3 regions of the Streptomyces sp. NPDC054794 genome follow, and region 3 is predicted to be linked to each of the others. Evidence: riboswitches for the same ligand, from Rfam matches in the RefSeq annotation. Region 3 holds a riboswitch; each other region holds the start of a gene.
The links. A riboswitch is a leader RNA that binds a small molecule or an ion and turns the genes downstream of it on or off. The one in region 3 is predicted to bind cobalamin.
Positions count from the first base shown of each region.

Region 1 (5,105 bases), on a different contig from region 3:
GATCGGTGTCGGCGGTCGACAACAACAACACTGTGCTCATGCGGGCGCTCCCGGTGGAATGAAAGGCAGTCCTTGTGGCGCGCCCGACTCGATGAGCCGCCAGAGCGCGTCCGTGTCCGCGTGCTGTTCGATCAGGTCGCCGAGCCGGTCGAGCTGCTCCTCGCGCAGCGCGGCGAACGAGGTGTCGGGGGCCGGGACGAAGCGGCGCCCCGCGGCGGCCGCCACCTCGCGCAGAAAGGCCCGCCGGAAACCGTCCGACTCCAGTGAGCCGTGCCAGTGCGTGCCCCAGGTCTGGCCGACCCGGCAGCCGTCCAAGAAGGCCGTTCCGCCGTGGATGTCGGCGACCCCGTGGTGGATCTCGTACCCCTCGACGTGCTCGCCGAGGGCTTCGCCGACGGGCCTGGTGAGGGTCTTCTCGCGGGCGAACCGCACCCGCACGGGCAGGACCCCGAGACCGTCCACCTGACCCTCGCGGCTCTCGACGTCGTCCTCGATGTGCTCGCCGAGCACCTGGAAGCCGCCGCAGATGCCGAGAACGGGCCGGCCCTCACGGGCCCTTGCGACGACGGCATCGGCCAGTCCCCGCTCCCGCAGCCATTCCAGCGCCCGGACCGTCCCCCGGGTGCCCGGGATCACGACGAGGTCGGCGTCGGCGAGTTCCTCCGGCCGGTCCACGAACCGCACGACGACACCGGGTTCGGCGGCCAGCGCGTCCACGTCGGTGAAGTTGGACATGAGCGGGATCGCGCAGACGGCGACGCGCAGCACGTCCTGGCCGAGGGGCGGGGACACGGTCGACTCGCGCACGGTCCCGCGCAGCGAGACGCGCAGCCCGTCCTCCTCGTCGATCCCGAGCCCGTGCCGGAACGGAAGCACGCCGTAGGTGTGCCGTCCGGTGAGCCCGTGCAGCATGTCGAGCCCCGGCTCCAACAGGGACACGTCCCCACGGAACTTGTTGACGAGGAACCCGGCGACGAGCTCCTGGTCCTCGGGCGAGAGCAGGGCGACGGTCCCGAAGAAGGAGGCGAAGACGCCCCCGCGGTCGATGTCGCCGACGACGAGCACGGGGAGGCGGGCGTTGCGCGCGATCCCCATGTTCACGATGTCGGTCCGCCGCAGATTGATCTCGGCGGGCGAACCGGCCCCCTCACAGATCACCGCGTCATACGTGCCCCGCAACTCGGCGAGACAGTCGAGAACCGTCCCGAGGAGTCGCTGCTGGTGCCCGCCGTGCAGCCTTTTCCCGGGGGACGACCCCCCAGACCCCCCGAAGAACCCGCGCGCGCTCATCTCGCCCACCGGCTTGCCCAGCAGCACGACTTGGCTGCTGCTCTCGCCGCCCGGCTTGAGCAGCACGGGATTCATCAGCGCCGTCGGCTCCACCCGGCACGCCTGGGCCTGCATGGCCTGCGCCCGCCCGATCTCCGCGCCCTCGCGCGTGACGAACGAGTTGAGGGACATGTTCTGCGCCTTGAAGGGCGCGACCTTGACCCCCTGCCGGACCAGCCACCGGCAGATCCCCGCCGTCACGACGCTCTTGCCGGCGTCGGAGGTGGTGCCGGCGACGAGAAGACCACCGTTCATGACCTGCGCCCCCTTGCTCTCGCTGCGATGGCGCGCGCGGCGACCCCGACGCCGAGCGCGAGCAGACCGACCCGACGGGAGAGCCGTACGGCCCGGTCGATGTCCTCGGTGGCCACGGCACGGCCGCCGCAGTTGAGCACGGGCCGGTGCTCGAAGCGCCCTCCGTAGGAGAGCGTTCCGCCGAGCCGCACACCCAACGCCCCCGCGAAGGAGGCTTCGACGGGCCCCGCGTTGGGACTCGGATGCCTGCGCGCGTCGGCCCGCCAGGCATGCAGGGCGCCGCGCGGATCGGGGCCCGTGGCGGTGGCCAGTACGGCGGTGAGCCGGGCCCCCGGCCACCCGGCGAGGTCGTCGAGGCGGGCGGAGGCCCACCCGTAGCGCCGGTACCGGGGCGACTTGTGCCCGACCATGGCGTCGAGGGTGTTCACGGCGCGGAAGCCGAGCAGTCCGGGCACGCCGGCGACGGCCCCCCACACCAGAGCCCCCACCACGGCGTCGGACGTGTTCTCCGCGACCGACTCCACGACCGCCCGGGCGATCCCGTCGGCGTCGAGGGCTTGTGGATCGCGTCCGCACAGATGCGGCAGCCGCGCCCGCGCCGCCTCGACGTCCCCCGCCTCCAGGGCACGCGCGATGATCCCGGCCTCCCGGGCGAGCGAAGTCCCCCCGACGACGGCCCAGGTGGCGGCGCCGGTCAGCGCGACGGAGGCGGCGGCACAGCGGCGTACGTACGTCTCGCCCACGGCCCCGAGGGCGACGGCCCCGCCGACGCACACGGCGGTGTGCAGCGCGCCCCAACCCCGGTGGTCCCGCCACAACGTCCGCTCCACGGCCGCGGCGGCCCGCCCGAACGCGGCGACCGGATGCCCCCGGCGGGGATCGCCCAGGAGCAGGTCACCGAGGAGTCCGGCGGCGGCGCCGTACGCGAAGACGCGATCGGCACGCATCGGCTCAGCCGGCCGCGGGGTGGGGCAGCGTTCCGGTTCTGTGCCTGGGCGGCCGAGAGAGCATGGCGATGTGTCCTCACTCAGGGTGTCCACGCCCTGAATCGACGAGACCGGCGGTGAGAGTTCCTGGCTCCCGGGGATTGCTACCCCGGTGACAGTGGCGGGACCGCGCCGGATTCTCACCGGCTTCCTCTTCTGCCGCCGTACTTGGCTCCGGAAGTCCACCACGGGCCCGGAAGGGCCGTCAACTTGCTGTTGACCTGCAGGGGGAGAGTGTGCAGAACCCCACACCGGCCGGGGCCGCACCGGTGTGAGGGCATGCGAAAGGCTCCTCCCCGAAGGCATCGGGGAGGAGCCCTGCGTACGTCGGTCAGGCCTTGGCCATGATCAGGTAGATGCCGTACGCCACCGCGGCCGCGCAGGTCGCGAAGCACACGTACGCTCCGGTCAGCGCGAGGGCGGCGGAGTCGCCCTGCGCGGCGGCGCGTTCGCGGCGGGAGAGGCCGGCGACGCCGAGGGTGAAGAGGGCCACGAGGCCCACGGTGACGGCGAGGCTGGCGCCGAAGACGGAGCCGAGGGCCGCCCAGTCGATCTTCATGCTGATGCTTCCTTAGTAACCGGGGCTCGGGGTCAGACGGCGGCGGTCGGCGGGACGGCCGGGTCGGTGGCGGGGGCGGTCGCCTGGGCCGGGATGGTGGCGGTGAGGCCGTCGGCCACGGTGCCCGCCGGGGGAGGCGTCACGGCGGCGATCGCCGTGGTCACCACGCCGGCCGGCTCGTCGGTGTCGTTGACGTTGGTGTGGTCGACCACCTCGCGGCGGGAGACCTTCCAGATCGCGGCACTGGCGGCGACGAGGAAGACCGCGACCACGGCCGTGCCCCAGTCACCCAGGTCGGTCACCGACTCGGCGAGCGCGCCGACCAGAGCCGCGGCCGGCAGCGTGAGCCCCCAGGCGACGAACATCCGGGTGGCCGTGGACCAGCGGACCACGCCGCCCTTGCGGCCCAGGCCCGCGCCCATCACGGAGCCGGAGACGACGTGCGTGGTGGACAGGGAGAAACCGAGGTGGGAGGAGGCCAGGATGGCCGTGGCCGCGCTGGTCTGGGCGGCGAAGCCCTGCTGCGGCTGAAGGTCGGTCAGGCCCTTGCCCATGGTGCGGATGATGCGCCAGCCGCCGATGTAGGTGCCGAGCGCGATGGCCAGACCCGCGGAGAGGATGACCCAGGTGGGAGGGTTCGAGCCCGGGGCGATGGAGCCGCCGGCGATCAGGGCCAGCGTGATGATGCCCATTGTCTTCTGGGCGTCGTTGGTGCCGTGCGCGAGCGAGACCAGGCCGGCGGAGGCGATCTGGCCGGCGCGGTAGCCCTTGCGGGTGGCCTCGCCGTCGGCGTTCTTGCCGATCGCGTAGGAGAAGCGGGTGGCGACCATCGCCGCCAGGCCCGCCACGATCGGGGCCGCGACCGCCGGGAGCAGCACCTTGGTGACGAGCACGTCACCGTGGACGGCGCCGGTGCCGGCCGAGGCGACGGTGGCACCGATCAGGCCGCCCATGAGGGCGTGCGAGGAGCTGGAGGGCAGTCCGACCAGCCAGGTCGCCAGGTTCCAGAGGATCGCGCCCACCAGCGCGGCGAAGATGACCTCGGGACGTATGCCGGACTCGTCGACGAGTCCCTTGGAGATCGTGTTGGCGACCTCCACGGAGAGGAAGGCGCCCACCAGGTTGAGCGCGGCGGACATGGCCACCGCGATCTTGGGCTTGAGTGCACCGGTCGAGATGGTCGTGGCCATCGCGTTGGCGGTGTCGTGGAAACCGTTCGTGAAATCGAACGCGAGTGCGGTTACCACCACAATCGCGAGGATCAGCGAGAAGTTTTCCATTTACCCAGACAATCTTTAGAGGTCATCGGCCGGTTGACCGTAGGCAACCTGGGTGAACGGAAGGTGAACTGGGAGGGGCTTGAGGGTGTCGCGAGACGGGGGTTGTCGCCCTGTTTCGACCGGACGGCCCAGGCGTGCCTTGATTAGTCACCCCGGGCGAACGTCCTCAGCCCGTTCGGCGACCCGTTGAAGAGATTCTGGTCACCCGGCAGGCTGCCGCTGTTGTCGTACTGCCAGAAGGTCCAGTACGACCATCCGGCCGGCAGCGCCCCCGCGTCCCCCGAGCCGTGGCGGGCTATCCACAGGGCGTGGTTCGCGGCGAAGGCGCCGCTGCCGCCGGTGCACAGGTTCCACCAGTGGGTGGTCGTGTAGATCACCGGGCGGCGGCCGGTCCGCCGCTTCAGTTCGTCGCTGAAGGACTTGATCCAGGCGACCATCCGCGCCTTGCTCAGGCCGTAGCACTTGTCCTTCTTGTCGTAGGGGTTGTACTCGACGTCGAGGGCGGGCGGCAGCGTCCAGCCGTCCGCCGTCCAGGCCCCGCCGCCCCGCACGAAGTACGCGGCCTGGGCCTTGCCGGACGACTTGTTCGGCACGGCGAAGTGGTACGCGCCCCGGATCAGGCCCGCGGCGCGCGAGCCGTCGTACTGCTGGGCGAAGTAGGGGTTGCGGTAGGCCGTGGCCTCGGTCGCCTTGATG
Region 1 is NZ_JBSHAQ010000007.1:205,021-210,125, forward strand. It holds gene cobN (cobaltochelatase subunit CobN) at 1-40, opposite strand, end outside; gene ACWGKT_RS09920 (cobyric acid synthase) at 37-1,584, opposite strand; gene ACWGKT_RS09925 (cobalamin biosynthesis protein) at 1,581-2,531, opposite strand; cobalamin riboswitch at 2,633-2,772, opposite strand; gene ACWGKT_RS09930 (hypothetical protein) at 2,902-3,129, opposite strand; gene ACWGKT_RS09935 (anion permease) at 3,162-4,409, opposite strand; gene ACWGKT_RS09940 (lysozyme) at 4,553-5,105, opposite strand, start outside.
Region 1: it holds a riboswitch for cobalamin, as region 3 does, so the genes downstream of both, ACWGKT_RS09925 (cobalamin biosynthesis protein) here and metE (5-methyltetrahydropteroyltriglutamate--homocysteine S-methyltransferase) in region 3, are expected to answer to the same signal.

Region 2 (5,105 bases), on a different contig from region 3:
CTCCGCGTGCCGCCAGTGCGCGGTGCAGCGCCGCCCGTCGAGCAGCCCGGCGGCGCCCAGCACGAAGACGCCGGAGCAGACGCTGAGCACCCGGGCGCCCCGGTCCACGGCCCGGCGCAGGGCGGCGAGCAGCTCGGGGGGATAGCCACGGCCGACGTTCGCGTCCGAGGCCGGTACGGCGATCAGATCGGCCTCCTCCAGCCGGTCGAGGCCGTACGGCGTGGAGACGGTGAGCCCGCCGACATGGGTGCCCAGGGCCGGACCCTCCGCCGAGACCACGGCGAAGTCGTACACCGGCAGCCCCTCGTCGCTGCGGTCGAGGCCGAACACCTCGCAGACGACGCCGAGCTCGAAGGGATGCACACCGTCGAGCAGGACGGTGGCCACGTTCCTCAGCATGCGTCCAGTGTGCCTCGGAAGTGGCAGTAATTCGAGGGTGTGCGGCAGTCCTGCCACTGTCGGTAAGGAGTGTTCGGAGCGACAGTGGTGTCATGAATACAGCGCAGACAGAAGCCCTGATCGGAATGGCCGTCGTCCTGGGGATCCTGGTCCTCCTGGTCCTCCCCTCACTGATCGGCATCGTGCGCGAGCGGCGCATCGACCGACAGCTCAGGGAGGCCCGGGAGGCCGGAACAGCGGGACGGGATCAGAAGTCCTCGTCCAGGTCGACGGTGCCCTCCACGGCCACCTGGTACGCCGACGGACGCCGCTCGAAGAAGTTGGTCAGCTCCTGAACACCCTGCAGCTCCATGAAGGAGAAGGGGTTCTCGGAGCCGTACACCGGGGCGAAGCCGAGGCGCGTGAGGCGCTGATCGGCGACGCACTCCAGGTACTGCCGCATCGAGTCGGTGTTCATGCCCGGGAGGCCGTCACCGCACAGGTCGCGCGCGAACTGCAGCTCGGCCTCGACGGCCTCCCGCAGCATGTCGGTGACCTGCTGCTGGAGCTTGTCGTCGAAGAGCTCCGGCTCCTCCTTGCGGACGGTGTCGACCACCTCGAACGCGAAGGACATGTGCATCGTCTCGTCGCGGAACACCCAGTTGGTGCCGGTGGCGAGACCGTGCAGCAGACCCCGGCTGCGGAACCAGTAGACGTACGCGAAGGCGCCGTAGAAGAACAGGCCCTCGATGCACGCGGCGAAGCAGATGAGGTTGAGCAGGAAGCGGCGACGGTCGGCCTGGGACTCCAGGCGGTCCAGCTTCTCGACCTCGTTGATCCACTTGAAGCAGAACCCGGCCTTCTCGCGGATGGACGGGATGTTCTCCACGGCCGCGAAGGCGGCGGCGCGGTCGTCCGGGTCCGGAAGGTAGGTGTCCAGCAGCGTCAGATAGAACTGGACGTGCACGGCCTCCTCGAAGAGCTGGCGGCTCAGGTACAGCCGCGCCTCCGGGGAGTTGATGTGCTTGTACAGCGTCAGCACCAGGTTGTTCGCGACGATCGAGTCGCCCGTCGCGAAGAACGCGACCAGCCGGCCGATCAGGTGCTGCTCGGCGGGCGTGAGCCTGGCGAGGTCGGCGACGTCCGAGTGGAGGTCGACCTCCTCGACGGTCCAGGTGTTCTTGATGGCGTCCCGGTAGCGCTCGTAGAAGTCGGGGTAGCGCATGGGACGCAGGGTCAGCTCGAAGCCGGGGTCGAGCAGGTTCTTGGCTGTCATCACAGTCGGCGCGGAGCGCTGTCCTTCAGGGGTGGTGGTCGGGCGACGGGTGGGCATTATTGGCAGGCCTCGCAGGACTCGGGGTTCTCGAGGGAGCAGGCGACGGCGTCGGGGTCGGCGGCCTGCTGGACGGGGATGGACGCCTGCGTCTGCGCCTGGGCGGCGCGGGCGATGCGGGTCGCCGGGCGCGAGCGCAGGTAGTACGTCGTCTTCAGGCCCTGCTTCCAGGCGTACGCGTACATCGAGGAGAGCTTGCCGATCGTCGGCGTCTCCAGGAACAGGTTCAGCGACTGCGACTGGTCCAGGAACGGGGTGCGGGCCGCGGCCATGTCGATCAGGCCGCGCTGCGGGATCTCCCAGGCCGTGCGGTACAGCGCGCGCACGTCCGCCGGGATCCACACGAAGTCCTGCACCGAGCCGTTGGAATCGCGCAGCGCCTCACGGGTACGCGCGTCCCAGACGCCGAGCTGCTTGAGGTCGTTCACCAGGTACGAGTTGACCTGGAGGAACTCACCGGACAGCGTCTCGCGCTTGAACAGGTTGGAGACCTGCGGCTCGATGCACTCGTAGACGCCCGCGATCGAGGCGATGGTGGCGGTCGGCGCGATGGCCAGGAGCAGCGAGTTGCGCAGGCCCACCGAGGCGATCCGCTCGCGCAGCGCCGCCCAGCGCTCCGGCCAGCTCGGCTCGACGTCGTAGTGGTCGGGGTGCAGGACACCCCGGGCCGTACGGGTCTTCTCCCAGGCCGGCAGCGGGCCGTTGCGCTCGGCCAGGTCCGCGGAGGCCTCGTACGCGGCGAGCATGATGCGCTCGGCGATCCGGGTGGACAGGGCGCGCGCCTCGGGCGAGTCGAAGGGCAGGCGCAGCTTGAAGAAGACGTCCTGCAGACCCATCGCACCCAGGCCCACCGGACGCCACTTGGCGTTGGACCGGCCCGCCTGCTCGGTCGGGTAGAAGTTGATGTCGACGACCCGGTCGAGGAAGGTGACGGCCGTACGGACGGTCTCGTCGAGGCGCTCCCAGTCGATGTCCCCGTTGCTCACGAAGGCACCGAGGTTGACCGAGCCCAGGTTGCAGACCGCCGTCTCCCCGTCGTCGGTGACCTCCAGGATCTCCGTGCAGAGGTTGGAGGAGTGGACGACGTGGCCCGGCTCGGCCGTCTGGTTGGCGGTGCGGTTGGCGGCGTCCTTGAACGTCATCCAGCCGTTGCCGGTCTGCGCGAGCGTACGCATCATGCGGCCGTACAGATCACGCGCCGGGATGGTCTTGCGCGCGAGCCCGGCGGCCTCGGCCGCGCGGTAGGCGGCGTCGAACTCCTCGCCCCACAGGTCGACCAGCTGCGGCACGTCCGCGGGCGAGAACAGCGACCACTGTCCGTCGGCGTTCACACGGCGCATGAACTCGTCCGGGATCCAGTGCGCCAGGTTGAGGTTGTGCGTACGGCGGGCGTCCTCACCGGTGTTGTCGCGCAGCTCCAGGAACTCCTCGATGTCGGAGTGCCAGGTCTCCAGGTAGACCGCGGCCGCGCCCTTGCGCCGGCCGCCCTGGTTCACGGCGGCGACCGAGGCGTCCAGGGTCTTCAGGAACGGGACGATGCCGTTGGAGTGCCCGTTGGTGCCGCGGATCAGCGAACCGCGGGAGCGGATACGGCTGTACGACAGACCGATGCCGCCGGCGTGCTTCGAGAGCCGGGCGACCTGGTGGTAGCGGTCGTAGATGGAGTCCAGCTCGTCCTTGGGGGAGTCGAGGAGGTAGCAGGACGACATCTGGGGGTGCCGCGTACCGGAGTTGAAGAGCGTGGGGGAGGAGGGCAGATAGTCGAGGCGGCTCATGAGCTTGTAGAGCGCGGCGACTTCGTCGACGGACCGGGCGGTGTCGTCCTCGGCGAGACCGGCGGCGACGCGCAGCATGAAGTGCTGCGGCGTCTCGACGACGCTGCGGGTGATCGGGTGCCGGAGCAGGTAGCGGCTGTGCAGAGTGCGCAGGCCGAAGTAGCCGAAGCGGTCGTCGGCGTCCGGGTCGATCAGCGCGTCCAGCCGCTGGGCGTGCAGGCGCACGAACTCGGCGGTGCGGTCGGCGATCAGGCCCTCGCGGTGCCCCACGGCGACGGACTCGGTGAACGACGTCACGCCCTGCGAGGCGGCCTCCGCGCGGATCGACACGGTCAGCAGCCGGGCGGCCAGCCGGGAGTAGGCCGGGTCCTCGGAGATGAGACCGGCGGCCGCCTCGGTGGCCAGCTCGCGCAGCTCCGTCTCGTCCGCCTGCGCGGACCGGCCGCGCAGCGCGGCGGCGGCGACCCGGCCGGGGTCGGCGTCGGCGTCGGGGAGGTCGGCGGTCAGCTCCGTCAGGATCCGCAGCAGCGCGGCACCGGGACCGTCGGTCTCGAGGCCTGTCGCTGAAGCCGGTTCGGCTGGCGCGATGGTCACGTGGGGCTCTCCCTCGCTCGGCACGCGGGCCTGGCGGAGGGCAGGTGGCAGCACACGAGCGCACGGGGCGTCGCGTCCACCGGCCCACTCCACGAGACCCGGACGTCAGGGCAACCCGGACCGGACGGCCGGGCGCGCTGTCGGCAGGTCCTCGGACTGAACAGGCGTGTGGATGCACGCAAGTACACCGTTGCGGGACAGTTCCGGATTCGCACCGGATTCCCCTGCGGCGACAGCGAGCATGAGCATACATCTAGTGCCGGGTGGAGACAGCACCCCCATATGTTGTGTCGTGGCGACTCCGGAGCGTGTCAGAGCGTCAACTCATAGGTGAGCAGCACGAGGTCGTCGACGTCCGGAATGGGGTTCCAGTCGCGCTCGGGAGCGCGGACGAAACCGAGTCGTTCGTAGATCCGGTGGGCGGCGTGCATCGTCTCCTGGGTCGACAGCACGATCCCCACGCACCCCCGCGTGGCCCGCGCGCGCTCGACGCAGGCCCGGACCAGCGCCTCGCCGGCACCCCGGCCGCGGGCCGCGTGGGAGACCGCGAGCATGCGGATCTCGGCCTCCCCGGGACCCGCTATGTCGGCCATGGGGCCGCCCGACGGCACGAAGGTGACCCCGCCGAGCACCTCGCCGTCCGTGACGGCGACGAGCACGTCGGCGGCGGCCGCCCGCTTGGCCACGTTGCGCAGTTCGCCGAGGTACCAGTCGCTCTCGCCGAAGGTCAGCAGGCCGTCCTGGAGATAGGCCTGGGCGGTGATCTCGCCGAGGGTGGCGTGTTCGTCGGGGGATACGGGTCGGATCACGATGTCCATGCACCGAGTGTGCCGGGTGGGTACGACAACGGGCCGCCGACTTCTCGCTGTCGGCGGCCCGCTCGTAGGATGTACGGCTCAGTGGGCGCTGCCCGCCGTGGCCGGCGGCAGCTCCACCTCGACGCCCGGGTCACCGGCGTCCGCCGTGTAGTCCTCGGGCCTGGTCTGGTCGACGCCCTCGGGAGCCTTCACGGCCTTCAGGACGAA
Region 2 is NZ_JBSHAQ010000006.1:84,040-89,144, forward strand. It holds gene ACWGKT_RS08085 (helix-turn-helix domain-containing protein) at 1-399, opposite strand, end outside; gene ACWGKT_RS08090 (ribonucleotide-diphosphate reductase subunit beta) at 647-1,654, opposite strand; gene ACWGKT_RS08095 (ribonucleoside-diphosphate reductase subunit alpha) at 1,711-4,080, opposite strand; cobalamin riboswitch at 4,206-4,329, opposite strand; gene ACWGKT_RS08100 (GNAT family N-acetyltransferase) at 4,392-4,898, opposite strand; gene mctP (monocarboxylate uptake permease MctP) at 4,977-5,105, opposite strand, start outside.
Region 2: it holds a riboswitch for cobalamin, as region 3 does, so the genes downstream of both, ACWGKT_RS08095 (ribonucleoside-diphosphate reductase subunit alpha) here and metE (5-methyltetrahydropteroyltriglutamate--homocysteine S-methyltransferase) in region 3, are expected to answer to the same signal.

Region 3 (5,105 bases):
TGATCAGGCCTCGCGCCGACCGTTCGTCAGGGCGCGGATGCGTCCCCCGGCGGGGCGAGGACGGGTCCGAGCCGCAGATTCCAGCGCCCGGAGCGGCCGGTGACCTCCGTCGCCGCGAGCGGGGGGACGTCGACGCGCCAGAACGCGGCCTCGGGCGCGCCCAGCGCGTGCAGCACCACCGCCCGGATCACCTCCGGCTCCGCCACGACGACCGTCCTGCCGTCCGCCAGGCCGGTCGTCTCCAGCCACCGCGCGACGCGCGCACACAAGTCCCGTACGGACTCACCGCCGTGCGGCGCGGCACCGGGATCGGCGAGCCACCGGGCCACCGCCTCCGGCTCGGCGGCGCCGACCTCGTCCAGGGTGAGCCCCCGCCACCGGCCCACGTCCAGGCCCGCGAGCCCCGCCTCCTGCGAGGCGTCGAGGCCCAGCGCGGCCGCCGTCTCCCGGCAGCGCACGCTGGGGGAGACGCAGACTCGACCGGCGGTGGGCGGGGACAGCGCCGCCGCCCCCGCCCGGGCCGCCGCGCTGTCCTCGATCGAGTCGCCGTCGTCGAAGCGGGCCCCCCGCAGCGATGGTGTCATCGCCGGTGAGATGAGAGTGACTCTGCTCGTCACCGCGTTACTCCTCCCGCTCCGCTGCGGCGGGGTCGCCGGACCGTCCGTCCCACCCCGTATCCGTCACCACACCACGCATCCTCGCAGCATCCGGTGCGGCCGGGGTGGGGCGGGTGACCGAGGGTGGACCGGTGACCGGACCCGAGGCAGGCCCGGTCACCGGCCGCGGCCCGCTACAGCTCCGTGCGCACCCTCCGTGCCGCGGCCACCAGGTTCTCCAGCGAGGCGCGGGTCTCCGGCCAACCGCGGGTCTTCAGGCCGCAGTCGGGGTTGACCCAGAGCCGTTCGGCGGGGATGGCCTTCAGGCCGGTACGGAGCAGTTCGGCCGTCTCCTCGGCGCCGGGCACGCGAGGGGAGTGGATGTCGTACACGCCGGGTCCGGCCTCGCGCGGGTAGCCGTGGGCGGCGAGTTCGCGGGCGACCTGCATATGGGAGCGTGCCGCCTCCAGGCTGATGACGTCTGCGTCGAGGTCGTCGATGGCCTGGACGACGTCACCGAACTCGGCGTAGCACATGTGCGTGTGGATCTGGGTGTCCGGCCGTACGCCACCGGTGGTCAGCCGGAACGCCTCCGTCGCCCACGTCAGGTACGCGGGACGGTCGGCGGCGCGCAGCGGCAGCGTCTCGCGCAGGGCGGGTTCGTCGACCTGGACGACCGAAGTGCCCGCCGCCTCCAGGTCGCCCACCTCGTCGCGCAGGGCGAGCGCGACCTGGCGCGCGGTCTCGGCGCGGGGCTGATCGTCGCGGACGAAGGACCAGGCGAGCATGGTGACCGGACCGGTCAGCATGCCCTTGACCGGGCGGTCGGTGAGGGATTGGGCGTACGTCGTCCAGCGCACCGTCATCGGATCGGGGCGGGAGATGTCGCCGGCGAGGATCGGCGGGCGGACGTAGCGGGTGCCGTACGACTGGACCCAGCCGTGCTGGGTGGCGAGGTAGCCGGTGAGCTGCTCGGCGAAGTACTGGACCATGTCGTTGCGTTCGGGCTCACCGTGCACGAGGACGTCCAGGCCGGTCTTCTCCTGGAAGGTGATCACCTCCTGGATCTCCGCCCTGATGCGCTCCTCGTAGCCGGTCGTGTCGATCCGGCCCGCCCGCAGGTCCGCGCGGGCGGTGCGCAGCTCACCGGTCTGCGGGAAGGAGCCGATGGTGGTGGTCGGCAGCAGGGGCAGGCCGAGGCGGGTGCGCTGGGCCGCGGCCCGTTCGGCGTACGGCTGTGAGCGGCGGGCGTCGGCCGCGGTGACCGCGCCGGTGCGGGCGCGGACGGCCGGGTCGTTGGTGATGGGGGAGTTCGCCCGGGAGGCCAGGTCGGCGCGGTTGGCGGCCAGTTCGGCGGCGATGGCGTCCGTACCACGGTTGAGCCCGCGGGCCAGGGTGACGAGCTCGGTGGTCTTCTGCCGGGCGAACGCGAGCCAGCGCAGGATCTGCGGCGCGATGTCGCGCTCGGCCGTCGTGTCGAGGGGGACGTGCAGCAGCGAGCAGGAGGCCGCCACGTCCACCCGGTCGGCCAGGCCGAGCAGGGTGCCGAGCGTGCTGAGGGACTTCTCCAGGTCGTCGACCCAGATGTTGCGGCCGTTGACGACCCCGGCGACCAGCCGCTTCCCGGGCAGACCGCCGACGGCCGCGAGCGCCTCCAGGTTGGCGGCGGCGGCCTCGGTGAAGTCGAGCGCGAGTCCGTCGAGCGGCGCCTTGGCGAGGACGGGCAGTGCCTCACCCAGCCGATCGAAGTAGGAGGCGACCAGCAGCTTCGGACGGTCGGTGCGGGCCCCGAGGTCGCGGTAGGCGCGGCCGGCGGCGTTGAGTTCGGCCGGGGTGCGGTCCTGGACCAGGGCGGGCTCGTCGAGCTGCACCCACTCGGCGCCGGCCGCGCGCAGATCGGCGAGCACGTCGGCGTACACCGGCAGCAGGCGGTCGAGCAGGGTCAGCGGGTCGAAGTCGGCGGCCACACCGGGGGCGGGCTTGGCGAGGAGCAGGTAGGTGACGGGTCCGACCAGGACCGGTCGCGCCGTCAGGCCGAGGGCGAGGGCCTCCCGCAGTTCGGCGACCTGCTTGGCGGAGTCGGCCGCGAACGTCGTGTCCGGGCCCAACTCCGGGACGAGATAGTGGTAGTTGGTGTCGAACCACTTGGTCATCTCCAACGGCGCGACGTCCTGGGTCCCGCGCGCCATGGCGAAGTAGCCGTCCAGCGCGTCCGCGGCGACGGCCTCCCGGTGCCGTGCGGGGATCGCGCCGACCATGACGGTGGTGTCGAGCACGTGGTCGTAGTACGAGAAGTCGCCCGTCGGCACTTCGTCGAGGCCGGCCTCGGCCAGCTCGCGCCAGTGCGTCCGGCGCAGTTCGGCGGCGGTGGCGCGGAGGGCGTCTGCGTCGACGCGGCCCTTCCAGTAGCCCTCGATCGCCCTCTTCAGTTCCCGGTCGCGCCCCTGACGGGGGTAGCCGTACACGGTGGCCCGTGCTGCCGCGGCCGCGGACTTGGTGGTCACGGAGATCTCCTTCGCGAGATGAATCCCTGAGATCCCGGGGACGGGACGAGAGCGCGAAGGGAGTGACACACCGGACGGCGACGGCGTACGGCCGTCCGTTCGGTGTGTACGTCGACCCGCCCTCGAAGGTCACCGGGATGTCCGCGCACGAGTGGTTCGCGCGCGGGCAGTTGGCAGGTCTTCGGACTCGCGGGCACGTCCTCACCGAGGAGGACACCTACTGGCCGTCGCTTCCCAGGTCCTCAGGACCCAGTGCGTATGACGGCGGTCGTTCCCGCTCACCGCTGCGGGGCAGTCCCGGATTCCCACCGGGTTCCCTCTTGCGACGCCTCCCGTCTGGCGGACGGGGCGAACCAGCTGCGTCGATCAGCTTAGAGGGTGAGGCGAGCCACCGGAGCGCCGTCCCACGGTTCGGACGGCGCCGTGGACACCGGGGCGGGGCCCGCTCAGCCGTGGTCGTACACGTGGCCGTGCCGGGTGCGTCGTCAACGCGTTGCTCGCCCCGTACCTGCTGGCGGCCGTCCGGATGACGGAGTCCGGCTTCGCCACGGCCGCCGACGTCGACGGATGGTCCAGGCTGGGCTGCTGGGCCGTAAGACCGAACCGGCCTCGACGACCAGCTGCCGGTCGGCCAGGTCCTCCAGATCGCCCGTGAAGATCAGCCGGTCCAGGGCGTCCCGCGCCGCCTCCGGCACCAGTCTGCCCCGCTGGACCGTGCGGTCCAGGGAGGGACACCCGGTGCCGCGCGGCGCGGGCGGCCGTGGCGTCGGCCTCGCAGACCACGGTGTCCAGCCCGGCCCGCGCGCACACCTCGGCGATGCCCGCGCTGTCGGTCCGCCGGATCGGTGGTCCGCCCACGGCGGAGGGCGTACGCACCAACGCCGCGGGATGCCGAGCAGGTCCTGTGCGGCGAGGAACACGTCGTTCCACCACCGGGCCTCGTAGCGGTTCTCCAGCTTGGGGAGGTAGAAGTACGGACCGTGCCCGGCGTCGATCTGGCGCCGCGCGCAGTGGGAGAAGTGCAGGCCGAAGTCGACGAGCGCGGCGGGCACGGACGCGCCTCCGAACTTCGGGTGCTCCTCGTCGACCGGGCCGGCGACATGTCGAAACGGCAGTCCGCGACCGGCTTCCACTTCTCCCGCGCGCGCGGAACGTGCCCGCTGTGGAACGTCTACGAGGCCTTCGCCGCACCGGGCCGCATCCACGTCCAGATCGCCGAAATGCCGGACGGGCAACGCTACTTGTGGACCGCCCGCGCCCTCACGCGGCACCGCGGCGGCTGGGGCGAACCCGGCAAGACCTTCGCCATCGGCCTCGGCTGCGAGGTGCGCCACGCCCACCGCCTCGTCTACTCCGACGGCCTCGGCCTCGCAACGCCTCCGCCGCGACCCCCATCGGCATGGGCTGCCGCGTCTGCGAACGCCTCGACTGCCCCCAACGCGCCGCACCACCCCTCGGCCGCCCCCTCCGCATCGACCAGAACACCAGCACGTTCGTGCCGTACCTCGTGTCGGACACCACGGCCTGACCGGTCCTGCCCCGGCCGGTCGCGGAGCGGCATGGCCGCGGAGCACCCGTCCGCATTGCTTACTCCATAAATCTATGGATTACTGTAAGTGGAGCCGAGGGCATCGCTTCCCGCTCGGCAGCCTTGCTCGGAAGGACATGGGATGGGCTTCGCCGACGACCACCTGATACCGCTGGTCGACCAGGGGCTGGGGAACAGCGCGTACCTCGCCGACCTGGGCGACGGGCGGGCGCTGGCGGTGGACGCCTGCCGGGACCTGCGCGCCCTGCGGAGGGCGGCCGAGCGGCGCGGCCTGACCGTCGCGTACGCGGCGGACACGCACCTGCACGCCGACTTCCTCTCCGGCGCCGTCCAACTCGCCCACGACGACGGCGCCCGCGTCCTCGCCTCCGCCGCCGGACGGCGCGACTTCCCGCACACCCCGCTGGCCGACGGCGACGAGACGGACCTGGGCGGCCTGACCCTCCGGGCCCTCGC
Region 3 is NZ_JBSHAQ010000024.1:66,364-71,468, forward strand. It holds gene ACWGKT_RS24955 (hypothetical protein) at 1-3, shown strand, start outside; gene ACWGKT_RS24960 (histidine phosphatase family protein) at 27-617, opposite strand; gene metE (5-methyltetrahydropteroyltriglutamate--homocysteine S-methyltransferase) at 791-3,100, opposite strand; cobalamin riboswitch at 3,256-3,473, opposite strand; partial or broken gene ACWGKT_RS24970 (3-hydroxyacyl-CoA dehydrogenase family protein) at 3,558-3,686, shown strand; partial or broken gene ACWGKT_RS24975 (3-hydroxyacyl-CoA dehydrogenase NAD-binding domain-containing protein) at 3,706-3,976, opposite strand; partial or broken gene ACWGKT_RS24980 (malate synthase A) at 3,982-4,188, opposite strand; partial or broken gene ACWGKT_RS24985 (short-chain fatty acyl-CoA regulator family protein) at 4,183-4,628, shown strand; gene ACWGKT_RS24990 (MBL fold metallo-hydrolase) at 4,771-5,105, shown strand, end outside.